One region of the Peribacillus sp. NPDC097225 genome, then DNA from elsewhere that is predicted to be linked to it. Evidence: riboswitches for the same ligand, from Rfam matches in the RefSeq annotation. Region 1 holds a riboswitch; each other region holds the start of a gene.
What was found. A riboswitch is a leader RNA that binds a small molecule or an ion and turns the genes downstream of it on or off. The one in region 1 is predicted to bind cobalamin.
Positions count from the first base shown of each region.

Region 1 (4,247 bases):
ATTAATAATCAAAGGGGCTGTCTAATAGCCCTCTTTCAAGAGGATTCATGCACAAAATAAAAGGCAGAAATGTTGTTAAATCAACGTTTCCGCCTTTTATTATATATACGATTTCGGCGTAATTACCCCTTTTGAGTGTGTCTTTATTTGAATAATTGCGGATATATGGTCTTTGCAGTTAGTTCTACGGCTTCTCCGATACGCGGTCCGGGACGTGACATGACGTCTTCGCTAAGCTGATATACTTGGTCTTCCTTCACGGCGCTGACATCTTTCCAACCTTTACGGGATTTGATTTCATCCACAGCATTGTCCACATAGCCTACGGTTGTGATGATGGCATCCGGGTTGCGCTTGACGACTTCTTCATCTGCTATTTTCGCCCAGCCCTTTTGGTCGGCAAAGATATTTTCGATACCGGCAGACGCCAAGATCTCTTGCTGGAAGGTTTCAGCTCCCGCTGTATAGATTTCCGGAGAAGGGCTGATTTCGAAATATGTTTTTTCTTTAGAATCGACACTCGCCACTTTTTCTTCAACATCTTTGATTTGTTTTTTTATGTTTTTGACTAGGTCATCCCCTTGGTCCGTTACGCCCATGACTTTGGCAATTTGATCAATATCGCTATATACATCATCAAAGGTCACGGCTGATTTAATAATGAAAATGGGAATTCCCGCATCTTCAAGCGGCTTTAATGCTGCTTCATCGCCAATTGTGTAGGCAATGATGGCATCCGGTTTCAAAGAGATGATTTTTTCGGAATTGATCGTCATCGAATCAGAGACACGCTCGACATCTTTAGCTTCCTCAGGATAGTTATCGAAATCTGTCGCTCCAATCACCTTATTCCCTACACCAAGGGCATATAAAATCTCCGTATTACTGGGTTGAAGTGAAACGACCGTTTCCGGAACCTTATCAAATGTGATTTCTTTTCCACTATCATCGGTGACGGTATAGGATTTGACTTCTTCAGTTGTTGCAGGATCTTTTTTCTCTATCGATTTCTGATCATCATTCGAGGCACATCCTGTAAGGAAAAGGGCGACCATCAGAAGGGCAATCCAACTGGATCTTACTGTTCTTATCATGTTTTATTCCTCCGTTTTCTTTTTCATTGTTTTGGTTGGATAGGATTTGCTGATAAAGGGAATCTCTTCGACACCCAGTTGTTTATTGACATAGACAGCCATCACGAATAGAACATTGGCAAGCAAATGAGCATAATCAAAAAGAATCGCGGGCACATCTTTTTCCGTACTGACTTTATGCAAGGCACGGACGGATTTCTTGGCTTCACTACGGCAAGTATGCAAAATACAGGCTGCCGTCGATCCTTGGGGTAGCACAAATGTTTCGATGCGTTCTTTCACTTCAGCGACATAATAGTCATAGATTTCACTTAGGCGGTTTAGACCGTCTTCGGTTATGGCCAATTTCCCCCGGGCAGAACCATTTAAATGATAAGCCATCGGCAACAGTTCCAATAAATCCCTGTAGACTTCAGGAATCTCTTTCGTGAACGACGCTGCCAGTCCCATTTGAGTCGTCAATGAATCGGTGCGAATTTCATAATCAACGGTTGAAACTGATTCGCGCATGAATGGGTAGCATAAAAAGCGGGCATCCTTCTTTTCCATAATTTTTCCTCCTTTTTAATAATGTGAATGACCTTCGTATTGCTTTTCGGCGCAAAAGAAAAAGCCGACCAAAGGTATTGGTCGGCAAACAATCATCTATGTATCTCGAACGGAAAAAAAGATGGAAGATTGCCGTACAATCCTCCTAACTTCCGAAGAGCAAAATACGATAAAAAAAAGGCAGGTCTCCTGGCTCGTGCATCATTTTACTCTAAGAACCTTCCCATTTGGATTGAATGAATGGTATCGTGCGTGCGGATTCATTCACAAACAGTGGCATATTTCTTATTTCATTAGCACTTACAGTTGCGGAAACAGCTTCGGTTTTACACCGAATTCCCTATTAAGCTGACAAGTCAGCACCTATTTTCTGCAAGGTTTATATTCACTTAGTACCAGTCTATCATAATTAATTACTTAAATAGTGAAAAGATTTCAAGAAATCTCTTTTATAGGGGTATTATTCTAGTAAACTCACTTTGTAAGGATAAATTGGAGGTTAATGTAAAATGGATGTCGAATAAATAAGGGTTAAGCATGAGTGATTTACATAATCATGGGAGGTAGAGAATGGTTTATAAACAAGTGAATCAGAAACTGGATATGATTTTGGAAAACATTGAAAAGGTCATTATTGGAAAAAGAGATATAGCAGAACTAAGTCTTGTGGCGCTCCTTTCTGGTGGACATGTCTTATTGGAAGATGTCCCGGGCGTTGGGAAGACCGTCTTGGTCAGGGCGCTAGCGAAGTCCATCGGGGCGGATTTCAAACGGATTCAATTCACGCCTGACTTGCTACCGTCCGATGTAACGGGGGTATCGATTTTCAATCCGAAGGAACAAGAGTTCATCTTTAGACCGGGGCCAATCATGGGCCATATTATTTTGGCCGATGAAATCAATCGGACATCGCCGAAAACGCAATCCGCCCTACTTGAAGGAATGGAAGAGGCAAGCGTGACGGTGGATGGTGTGACAAGGAAACTGGAACAACCGTTTTTCGTCATGGCCACTCAAAATCCAATTGATTACGAAGGCACATACCCACTTCCAGAAGCACAGCTAGATCGTTTTTTATTGAAAATGAAGATGGGGTATCCGGAAGTGGCAGAAGAGATAGAAGTGTTGCATCGGGCCCAATATACGGCTCCGATTGAAGAATTGGAATCCGTGATTTCGTTAGAGGAACTGATAGATTTGCAGATAGAGGCAAAGGCCGTGATCGTGGATGATACGATAAAGACGTATATCGTCGAGTTAGCCAATCAATCACGTAAGCATGAAAGTGTATATCTTGGGGTGAGCCCACGTGGATCGATTGCCCTAATGAAGGCAGCCCAAGCCTATGCGCTCCTAAAGGGAAGGGATTACGTTCTACCTGATGATGTGCAGCATTTGGTTCCGTTCGTTTTTACCCATCGGCTAATCCTTAATCCGGAAGCGAATTACTCGGGGGTGAATGCTGACATGGTGATACATGAGATAGTGGCTACGACGCAGGTACCCGTGAAGAGGGCCGTGACCTAATGCGGAATGTGCTTACCATACTGAAGAAAAACAGGAATGTCTGTGGGATCATAGTGCTTATGCTCATTTCCTTTTGTTTTGCGATGTTTCAAGGCGGGTTTATCAGTTGGTTCATTTTCTATACCTTTTTGCCGTTCGGTGCGTACTCTATGATTCTGCTGTTTTATCCACTTCAGGCTTTTGAAGTGGAGAGAAGAATTAGTAAACACGAATGCCAGGCCGGAGAGTCGGTAGATATGACATTGGTATTCTCCCGGAAAAACAGACTGCCTCTTTTATATATGGTGGTAGAAGAGGATTTGCCGATGGAACTGGAAAAGAAAACATTGGTTTTTCCAGGATTTAAACAATCCTTCCAATTGACATATACCCTGGAGAATCTGCCAAGAGGAGAACATGTCATCCAATCGGTTCGTTTCAAAATAGGGGACTTCTTTGGACTCTATGAAAAAGAAGCGACAGTGCATGCCCCTTTGAAACTCACCGTTTTCCCGGCTTATCAGGAGTTGAATTATAAACAGTTGGAGCATGTCTTCGATCAAGGACAAGTTGGTACGACGAAAAAAATACAGCGGGAACATTCGGTCGTGTCCGGAATCAGGGAGTATCAGCCGGGTGATCAATTATCCTGGATAAATTGGAAGGCAACGGCCCGAACAAGTGAAATCATGACGAAGGAATTTGAAGTGCAGAAAAACTGCGATGTATTTATTATGCTTGATGAGTACGCCTCTCCCTTCTTCGAAGAAGCTATCGTACTTGCGGCCTCTTTGGTGCATGCCTTGATAAAGAAGGGTATGGATGTTGGGTTAACCAGTACGGGATCAATGGAGGTCGTACCGGCTAAAGGAGGCAGTAAACAGAGGAGAAGACTCTTTTACCGTCTTGCAAAATCAAGGGCCACACATACAAGCGTCTGGAATGGAAAGAAGAACAAGGGAGTTGTACCATCCAACGCTTCTGTAATATTCATTGTGTCCGAATTAACGATGGAAAAGATAGAAGGTTGGAATGCATTTACCGGAAATAAAGCGATGACGGTATTTTGCGTGAAAAGTCAGGGAGACTTCACGGGTG
Region 1 is NZ_JBIWDJ010000010.1:9,553-13,799, reverse strand. It holds gene ACIQXH_RS18690 (VWA domain-containing protein) at 1-5, shown strand, start outside; gene ACIQXH_RS18685 (ABC transporter substrate-binding protein) at 144-1,094, opposite strand; gene ACIQXH_RS18680 (hypothetical protein) at 1,098-1,643, opposite strand; cobalamin riboswitch at 1,806-2,025, opposite strand; gene ACIQXH_RS18675 (AAA family ATPase) at 2,214-3,170, shown strand; gene ACIQXH_RS18670 (DUF58 domain-containing protein) at 3,170-4,247, shown strand, end outside.

Region 2 (4,247 bases), on a different contig from region 1:
CCATCAAATACCTCTCCTTGATAGGCGGAAGCAGTATTGAAGGAAATCGTGCCATTGACACTGTCTTTTACCGGTGCCGTGAACACTTCACCATCTGGAAGATTGTTTTTACCAGCGCAAATGACAGCGGGGATATTTTTAATGGAAAAAGCCAAGTCAGTCCCCGGCGATATGATCCGGACTTGATCCGTTTGATCCATCCAATCCTTTAGAGGCTTCATGGACTTTTCCATTTTGTGATAATTCAGTGTGCACACGTTTAACAAGAAATCTTCATACTGTTCAAGGCTCATGCCGGATTTTTTTGCAGAACCAATGGTCGGATAATTCAGTAACACCCAGCGCCGGTTATTGACGAAGAACATGGTGGACGTTTTCATGGCATCCTCCTGAAGGCGATATCTCTCATGAGGGACACTCACTCCTCGCCCTTCGTTTCCATCGCCCGATATGATGATGACTGCATCCACATCTTCGTATTTCTTATAATTCCATTTCGATAAGGTATCGAGCTGTTCCTTAACATTCCCTTTTAGCAGATGACTGGTAATTTCGTCATCTTCAAGTTCCGCATAAGGATAGGCCCCCATTCTATAGGCTTCGTCAATCAGTTCCTTCAATAGGGCCTTTGCTGCAACAGGCCCACGGATCAAGACCCGCTCTTTCGCCTGCAGCCTCAGTGAATGATGAATCAGCTGCTTGGCAAGCTTGATAAGTCGCTCATCCTTCATTAGCCTGTACCTTATTTTTCTAGGTCACGAAGAGTTTCCAACGCTTCTTCGACGTGGCCCTTTACTTTGACTTTACGCCATTCTTTAACGATCGTTCCTTCCTTATCAATCAGGAAAGTCGAACGCTCAATGCCCATGTATTCCTTACCGAAGTTCTTTTTCAATTTCCATACGCCATATAATTCAGCGGCTTCTTGCTTTTCATCAGCAAGCAACAGGAAAGGCAACCCATGTTTTTCAATGAATTTTTTATGACGTGTTACCGGGTCCGGGCTAATGCCTATGATGACAGCATCAAGCTCTTCGAATTGTTCATTAGCATCACGGAAATCACAAGCCTCCGTCGTGCAACCGGGTGTCATGTCTTTTGGGTAAAAATATAATACAACGTGTTTACCCTTGAACCCTGATAGGGTAACTTGTTCTCCGTTGTTTGCTGGTAATTGAAAGTCTGGTGCTTTTTCTCCAATTTCGACCGTCATTCTAAACCCTCCATTTCTTTCATCATGGTAAGCGTACCCAATAATTGAAAGAAACACAACTTTCATTTCTTGTTCTTTCTTTCCTTCTGTTCAAAATCGATGACAGCCCTGATCACAAATGCCGCAGGTAGCGTATAGCCAATGAATGCTTGGATTGTCGCGATCATCCGGCCAATACCGATTGGGGAGATATCCCCGTATCCGACGGAGAACATCGTCATCGCACTAAAATAAAATGAAGTCTTCAGCTGCTCGGAAAAGGTCCCATCCAAGCGATTGCCCATATCAAGAATCACCGAATGATTCTGAAGCTCGTATAATAAATAAATCAGTGCAAAACCGACTAATAATGTCGCATATAAATTGCCGAGCCACAGCATATCTTCAAGAGAAAACTTCTTTGCCTCCGACTCAGAAAGAAATAAGGTCCGAATGCTCATCACCATGCAAAAGATAATCCCCACAATCAAAATATAAAAGGTCATCCCCCACGCCTCATTTCAAAAACAACCCACTTCCCTTATACATACTCTTTTGCGAGTCAATATATGCTCGTTTTAGGGGTCAGACCCTATTTCCCAGCTGCTGCACCATCTAGGAAACATAGATACAGCATGGGATCTCGTGCCACATGGTGGGGGTCAGACCCCATTTCCCGACTTTTTCCTTGTTGACCCATTTGGTCGGGGTATGCTAAGATGGGTTAAGTTTTTATAATATTTTGTAAATTTCAGCGTCCGTGTTTATGCGGACGGAGTTTTTTATGAATTTCATATGTGGAGATAGGTTCCTAAGCTTTTAGGATTAAAAGGGAAGTCCGGTGTAATTCCGGCACGGTCCCGCCACTGTAATGGGAATGTATAGCGCTTTTGTTTGATGCCACTGGTCCTTTTGGATTGGGAAGGCTCTTAGTGCTAAGTAAGAGTTCCCTGAGTCAGGAGACCTGCCTATTTCGACAACACTGTTTTAACCTACGGGAGATAGGGAAGTGTTAGGGACCTTATAATGATAAGGGGTATTTTCGTGCCCCTTTATTTTAAGCATTTCTAACTTTCTCTTTTGACGGTTAGGGGTGCTTTTTTTGTTGTTATTTCATTAAAAGGAGATGGATGTGTTGAAAAGTAGTAATATAGGGTACCCACGAATCGGTGAAGATCGTGAATGGAAACGTACATTAGAGGCCTATTGGGCTGGAACATTAAATGAAACGGAATTCATGGCGCAATTGGAAGCGATCCGTTTAGGCAATTTGCAAAAACAAAAAGATCAAGGCATCGATATCATCCCGGTCAACGACTTTACGTTATATGATCAAATGCTCGATATGTCCGTCATGTTCGGCCTGGTGCCAGAACGCTATTCGGCTTATAAGGGTGGCACGGTCCCCCTTTCCGTTTATTATTCAATGGCCCGTGGGAACAAGGATGAAGTCGCTTCCGAAATGACGAAATGGTTCAATACAAATTATCACTATATCGTTCCAGAGCTAAAACAGTCCCAGCTTACGTTGACAGAAAACAAGCCGCTCGCCGCTTACCGCGAAGCCAAGGAAAAACTAGGAATCGATACGAAACCGGTTATAGTCGGACCTTACACATTCATTTCTTTGTCAAAGGGCTATGAAAAAAGTGATCTTCCGGCCATCATCCTGAGCCTGTTGCCTTTATACACAAAAATTTTGCGAGAGCTGGAACAAGAAGGCGTGAAGTGGGTGCAGATCGATGAACCTTCCCTTGTTTCTTCCCTTTCCAAAGACGAGATGAAAACTGTTACATACCTGTATGAAAAATTGAACGAAGCTGTCCCCAACCTGAACATCATGCTGCAAACATACTTTGATGCTGTAGAACACTACCAAGAAGTGATCGACTTGCCCGTTCAAGGAATCGGCCTTGATTTGGTCCATGACAAAGGAAAAAATCTCAGCAATCTTCAAACAGTCGGTTTCCCGCAAGATAAAATACTTGGGGCCGGTGTGATTGACGGGAAAAACATTTGGCTTTCTGACTTGACGAAAAAAATCAAGTTGGTCGAGTCCATTACGAAACACGTAGCCGAAGATCGAATTTGGCTTCAACCTTCCTGCTCCCTGCTACATGTTCCAGTGACGGTTCGAAACGAGACAGAACTGGCTAGCGAAGTGAAAGAAGCCCTTGCCTTTGCTGATGAGAAACTAGAAGAAATCACACTTTTGGTCAGAGGAAACAACGAAGGTCCAGAATCAATCGAAGAAAAGGTGACGGCAAACAAAGCTGCATGGCAGACCTTAAATAATTCAAAGGCCAGAAACCATAAAGACGTTCAATCCGCTGTCGAACAGGCGAAGCAGCAATCCCATGGCCGTACCCTGCCATTTAAACAGCGCTATCAAAAACAACAGGCGTATTTCAACCTGCCCTTCCTTCCAACCACGACAATTGGAAGCTTTCCGCAGACCGCGGAAGTTAAACAGGCCCGCGGGAAATTCAAACGCGGTGAATGGACGGCTGATCAATATGAAGCATTCGTGAACGAGGAGATTGGCAGATGGATTGATATCCAGGAAGAAATCGGATTGGACGTCCTTGTGCACGGCGAGTTTGAACGAACCGATATGGTCGAGTTTTTCGGCCATAAATTGGGCGGCTTCGTCTTCCTTGAAAAAGGCTGGGTTCAATCATACGGCTCCCGCTGTGTCAAACCTCCCGTTATCTATGGAGATGTCCATTTCATCGATCCGATGACGGTCAAAGAAAGTGTGTATGCACAAGCCTTGACGAAAAAAACGGTGAAGGGAATGCTGACCGGTCCTGTTACGATTCTGAACTGGTCGTTCGTCCGTGACGATATTTCACGGGAAAATATCTGCTATCAATTGGCATTGGCCTTGAAACAAGAAGTAGAGGCACTGGAATCAGCAGGGATCAAAATGATCCAAGTCGATGAACCAGCCCTGCGTGAAGGCCTTCCATTGAAAAAAAGCGACCGTGATGAGTACTTAAACTGGGCGGTCCATTCATTCCTGATTTCCACTTCGAGCGTCGAAGACACAACA
Region 2 is NZ_JBIWDJ010000007.1:3,824-8,070, forward strand. It holds gene ACIQXH_RS16890 (aminopeptidase) at 1-731, opposite strand, end outside; gene bcp (thioredoxin-dependent thiol peroxidase) at 743-1,213, opposite strand; gene ACIQXH_RS16900 (potassium channel family protein) at 1,276-1,698, opposite strand; cobalamin riboswitch at 1,981-2,178, shown strand; gene metE (5-methyltetrahydropteroyltriglutamate--homocysteine S-methyltransferase) at 2,319-4,247, shown strand, end outside.
Region 2: another riboswitch for cobalamin. It lies ahead of metE (5-methyltetrahydropteroyltriglutamate--homocysteine S-methyltransferase); the one in region 1 lies ahead of ACIQXH_RS18680 (hypothetical protein).

Region 3 (4,247 bases), on a different contig from region 1:
GATGTCGCTTCATCACATAATAGGACGGTAGGGTCATTCGCTAAGGCCCGTGCAATGCCTACCCGCTGTTTTTGTCCGCCACTGAGTTGAGCCGGATAAACATCTTTTTTATCCCGAAGGCCAACGATATCCAAAAGTTCCAGAACGCGGTTAGTAATGACCTCCTTTGGTTGATGGGCGGCTTTCAAGGCGAAGGAGATATTGTCAAAAACCGTTTTGGAACTGACTAGGGAAAAATGCTGAAATATCATGCCGATTTTCTGGCGTTGTTTGCGAAGCTCCTGGCTTGATAAGGTTGTTAAGTCGACGCCATCGATGATGATGCTACCATTGGTCGGACGCTCAAGAAGATTCAGACAGCGAATCAATGAACTCTTTCCCGCGCCGCTATACCCGACAATCCCATAAACCTCCCCCGTTTGAATGGTTAAAGATACATTATCCACTCCGATAACTCGGGTATTCTTCGAGATATATTCCTTTCGAACTGAACGAATTTCAATCATGATGCTATCCTCCTTATACATAAAAAAGCTACCTCTATCATTCAGAAAGAGGCAGCGAAATTATATCCCGTCTTATCTTTCAGAATGGTATTTCATTCTGCAGGAAGGGGCACCATTCCCGATGTGGGGCGGTTGCCGGACGTCATAGGGCCTGGTCCCTCAGTCACTCTTGATAAGTTAATTACTATTTTAGTATTTTATTATTTTTTTAATATAATCTATATTATTTGTTAAATACAGTAATGTCAATTATTTTTTGAATTTTATCAAGATTATGAATCAAACGATCTACTTGCCCAGATTATAGTGGCCATTTGCTAAGTTACACGGAACGTCCCGGATCTTACATGGCCTGTCTGCGTAAGAATATGGACTTTGATCACTCCCATCATTAGAAAAAATATTATACTTGTAAAAAGTATGGAGAGATAATACATTTATTGTAAGTGAATTAGAAAATAAAGGATGATGAGGTTTTCCAAAAAAATGATTGGAGTGGAAAGTCATGCTGGAAATGAAAACGATAAACGATGTGGTTTGCGTAAAAGGGACACCGGAAGGAAACAAATCAGGCATGAGCGTGAATGTGTTCTTAACCGATGGCATGTTAGTTGATACGGGGGCAAAAATCTTGTTGAAGGAACTTACTCCATTCTTTGAAACCGCTGATTATGATATGGTGGCGCTGACGCATTATCATGAAGACCATACGGGTGGGGCCGCATGGATACAGGAACATAGGAACGTCCCCATCTATATTCATCCGATGTCCCTCGATATTTGTGCAAAGGATGCCGAATATCCCGATTACCGCAGAGTTTTTTGGGGAGACAGGGATGCCTTCAAGGCAGAACCATTGGGAGGGGTCGTCCATTCACGCACTCAAACATGGGAGCCAATCTTTACACCAGGGCATTCGAGGGACCATATGGTTTACCTGAATCATAGTAATGGCATGCTGTTTTCGGGTGACCTGTTTGTAACGCCGAAAACAAAGCTCGTTTTAAGGGAGGAATCAATTCCGTTCATCATGGAATCCATCAAGAAACTGCTTCGGTATGATTTTGTAGAGGTCTTTTGCTGCCACGCCGGGTATGTCCCGAACGGGAAGGAAATGTTTGAAAGAAAGCTCAGCTACTTGGAAAATCTGCGCGGTGAAATTTTGCGTTTGCATGATCAAGGATTGGAAGTCCATGAAATTCAGCAAAACGTGTTGCCTAATCGGTATCCGCTTATCGAGATATCCGGTCATGAATGGGATTCGGAGCATATCATTACATCGATACTGAAAGAGAGTAGGTTGTATTCAGAGGAAAGGAAGAAATGATGAATAAGAGGATGGGGGATAGGGTCGAAGAACAAGGCGGGAGCCTCATTGTAATCCTAGTGAAAATTTGATACAGTTAAACTGAAAAATAGTATTTCGTCTAGAAATGGGTGCAGATAAGAACATGTAGCTTATCTGCTTAAAAGGGAAGTCGGTTAGAATCCGACGCTGTCCCGCAACTGTAAATGAGAGCGATTCGAAGGAATGCCACTGTCTTTTTTGCAAGAAAAGATGGGAAGGTTCGAAAAGCGATGATCATGAGCCAGGAGACCTGCCCGTTTTTAGCACAACGCCAGAAACCTACGAGGATAGGGGGTGTTAAGTGCGAAAAATTAGCAAGAACATGCTTTCTTATTTTTGTAGAAAAATGGGGAATCATGGTCATTTTTGTTATGTTTCGTTTGCACTCTAACAACTTCTGAATGGGAAGTTGTTTTTTGTTTTTTACAAGTCCATATTGGACAACATTCAAAAAGAATCCTGTTAATTAGACAGGACAGCTATCATAGGGGGCCATATCATTGTTTGGTACAGTTGAGCATTTTACGGACTATTTAAAAGCGCAAATCATGCGTAACTTTTGTGTGGAAGAAATGATATCTTTAGATGATTGCCGAGCAAGCTTGATTGAGGAAATCCAGGTTCATGGCAAAAACGTAGAAGATAGGAAAGAATACGAAGCAAATCTTGAAAGAGCCTTTAGCCAAGTGAATCTAGAAATATTCGGCTATCAAGAAATCAAGTAAAGAGCCGCCCATAAGGGAAGCTCTTGTTTTCAATCTTTATTGATGTTCGGTTCCGTTTCATCATGAAAGTCATGGGCTTCCTCAATGTTCAAGGTGTCCGCGGCTTCATAGACGTTTCCGCCAGCAAGTCCTTCATTGATGATACGATCGATATCGAGATATACAGAATCCTTACCGTCATACTCGGTATCCTTCAGAAATGTAATCTTTTCTTTATCCAAATGAACTCCCTCCTTGGCTTTTTATTAGTGTTAGCCAAAGAGGGATTCTTTATTCTATTTAGTCGTACACGTGGTACACCATTAAATCATGAATCATGCCCTTGAGTTTTTCTTCCTCTGACTCTACAGGCGGATTGGTTAACCACTCAATGGACCCATCTTTATGATAGAGGGCTTGGACGGCCAATTTATTGAAGTAAAAGGAAATCTTCCAGCCAGGTAAATTCTTGTGCAACGGCTTCCATTGAAAATGCGTAATCATATGTATAACCTCCATATCGCTGTTTCTCATTTCATTATAATGGAAAAAGCAGGATGGAGGTTATTTTCTTATGTGATTCGGAAAAGTTAATTCAATGAACAGGTTTTTTAAATGTAGTAGGCGGCTCGCTTCAATTTCCTCTTCATCAAATTGCATGGGTTTTGAATTGACTTCATAAATGAATAGAGCACCGGATGTATCTTCCCCGATATCAATGGAGAATTCCCCAAGAAAGCCAAACTTCCTGGAGAGGATGATTCCACATCTTTGCGCAATGTTCGCCAACTTCCTGTTTAACGGCCTCGTTTGTAGCTGCTGATAGGGAAAAAGCTTTCCCCCCCTTGGCGTATGGGTTGTGATTTCCTGGGTTTGCGACATCCTCACGCCCTTGCCGGTCACTTTATAAAACCCATTTTCATAATGAACAAGAATACGGTAATCGTATCGGTGTCCATTCAGTTTCTTTGGAATGACCGCTCGTTGGGCCAGATACCCCCTCTTTTTGAGCGACGCCTTATTGGCTTCCCAAAACGCGGAGAAATCAGGGTACAATTCCTGATGTTTCAGGCTATTGAATTGGAGGGTGCCATCAGGTTTTTCTAGCAGGGTGTAGATGCCCTTACCTTGGCTTCCTTTGCATGGTTTCAAATAAATATGTTTGTGGAAATGTAAGAAGTCCGCTAGTTGGGTAGGGTCGGATAGGTCTATGGTCGATGGAAGATGGCGGGCTAGAGATCCATCTTCCGTCAATGCTTCGTACATCAAGTACTTATCCAAAAAATGAGGGTTGAATAAAGTGATGCGATGTTCTTTAAAAAAGGAAAGGAGTTCTTGAAAACTTTCCGATGCTTCGAATCCCCTTTTGGGAATGCGATTATAAACGATATCGGGCAGTGGTAATTTTACCTCATTCCATGTGTTCGTTTGTGAAGAAAAGATGAAGCCTTTCATGTAGTTGGAAAGCAAGGATTCAACCGTGAATACATAGGCCAATATCCCATGATTCGATAAATATTGAGATAAATTCTGAAAAAGTGTCAAATTCCCCCCTATACCTGATTCCTTCTTTGGATCTAGAGAGGTCAAGATACCAACGACTAGCACCCGGTTTCCCGGAAATAAAGTAATCGGAAAAAGTGCCTGATCCTGGGTGTCCTGCTTAAAAGGGATTTCCTCATTCGCGGC
Region 3 is NZ_JBIWDJ010000003.1:223,987-228,233, forward strand. It holds gene ACIQXH_RS11190 (methionine ABC transporter ATP-binding protein) at 1-506, opposite strand, end outside; SAM riboswitch class I at 576-685, opposite strand; gene ACIQXH_RS11195 (MBL fold metallo-hydrolase) at 1,012-1,833, shown strand; cobalamin riboswitch at 1,925-2,126, shown strand; gene ACIQXH_RS11200 (hypothetical protein) at 2,355-2,579, shown strand; gene ACIQXH_RS11205 (hypothetical protein) at 2,609-2,800, opposite strand; gene ACIQXH_RS11210 (YheE family protein) at 2,859-3,062, opposite strand; gene ACIQXH_RS11215 (YheC/YheD family endospore coat-associated protein) at 3,123-4,247, opposite strand, start outside.
Region 3: another riboswitch for cobalamin. It lies ahead of ACIQXH_RS11200 (hypothetical protein); the one in region 1 lies ahead of ACIQXH_RS18680 (hypothetical protein).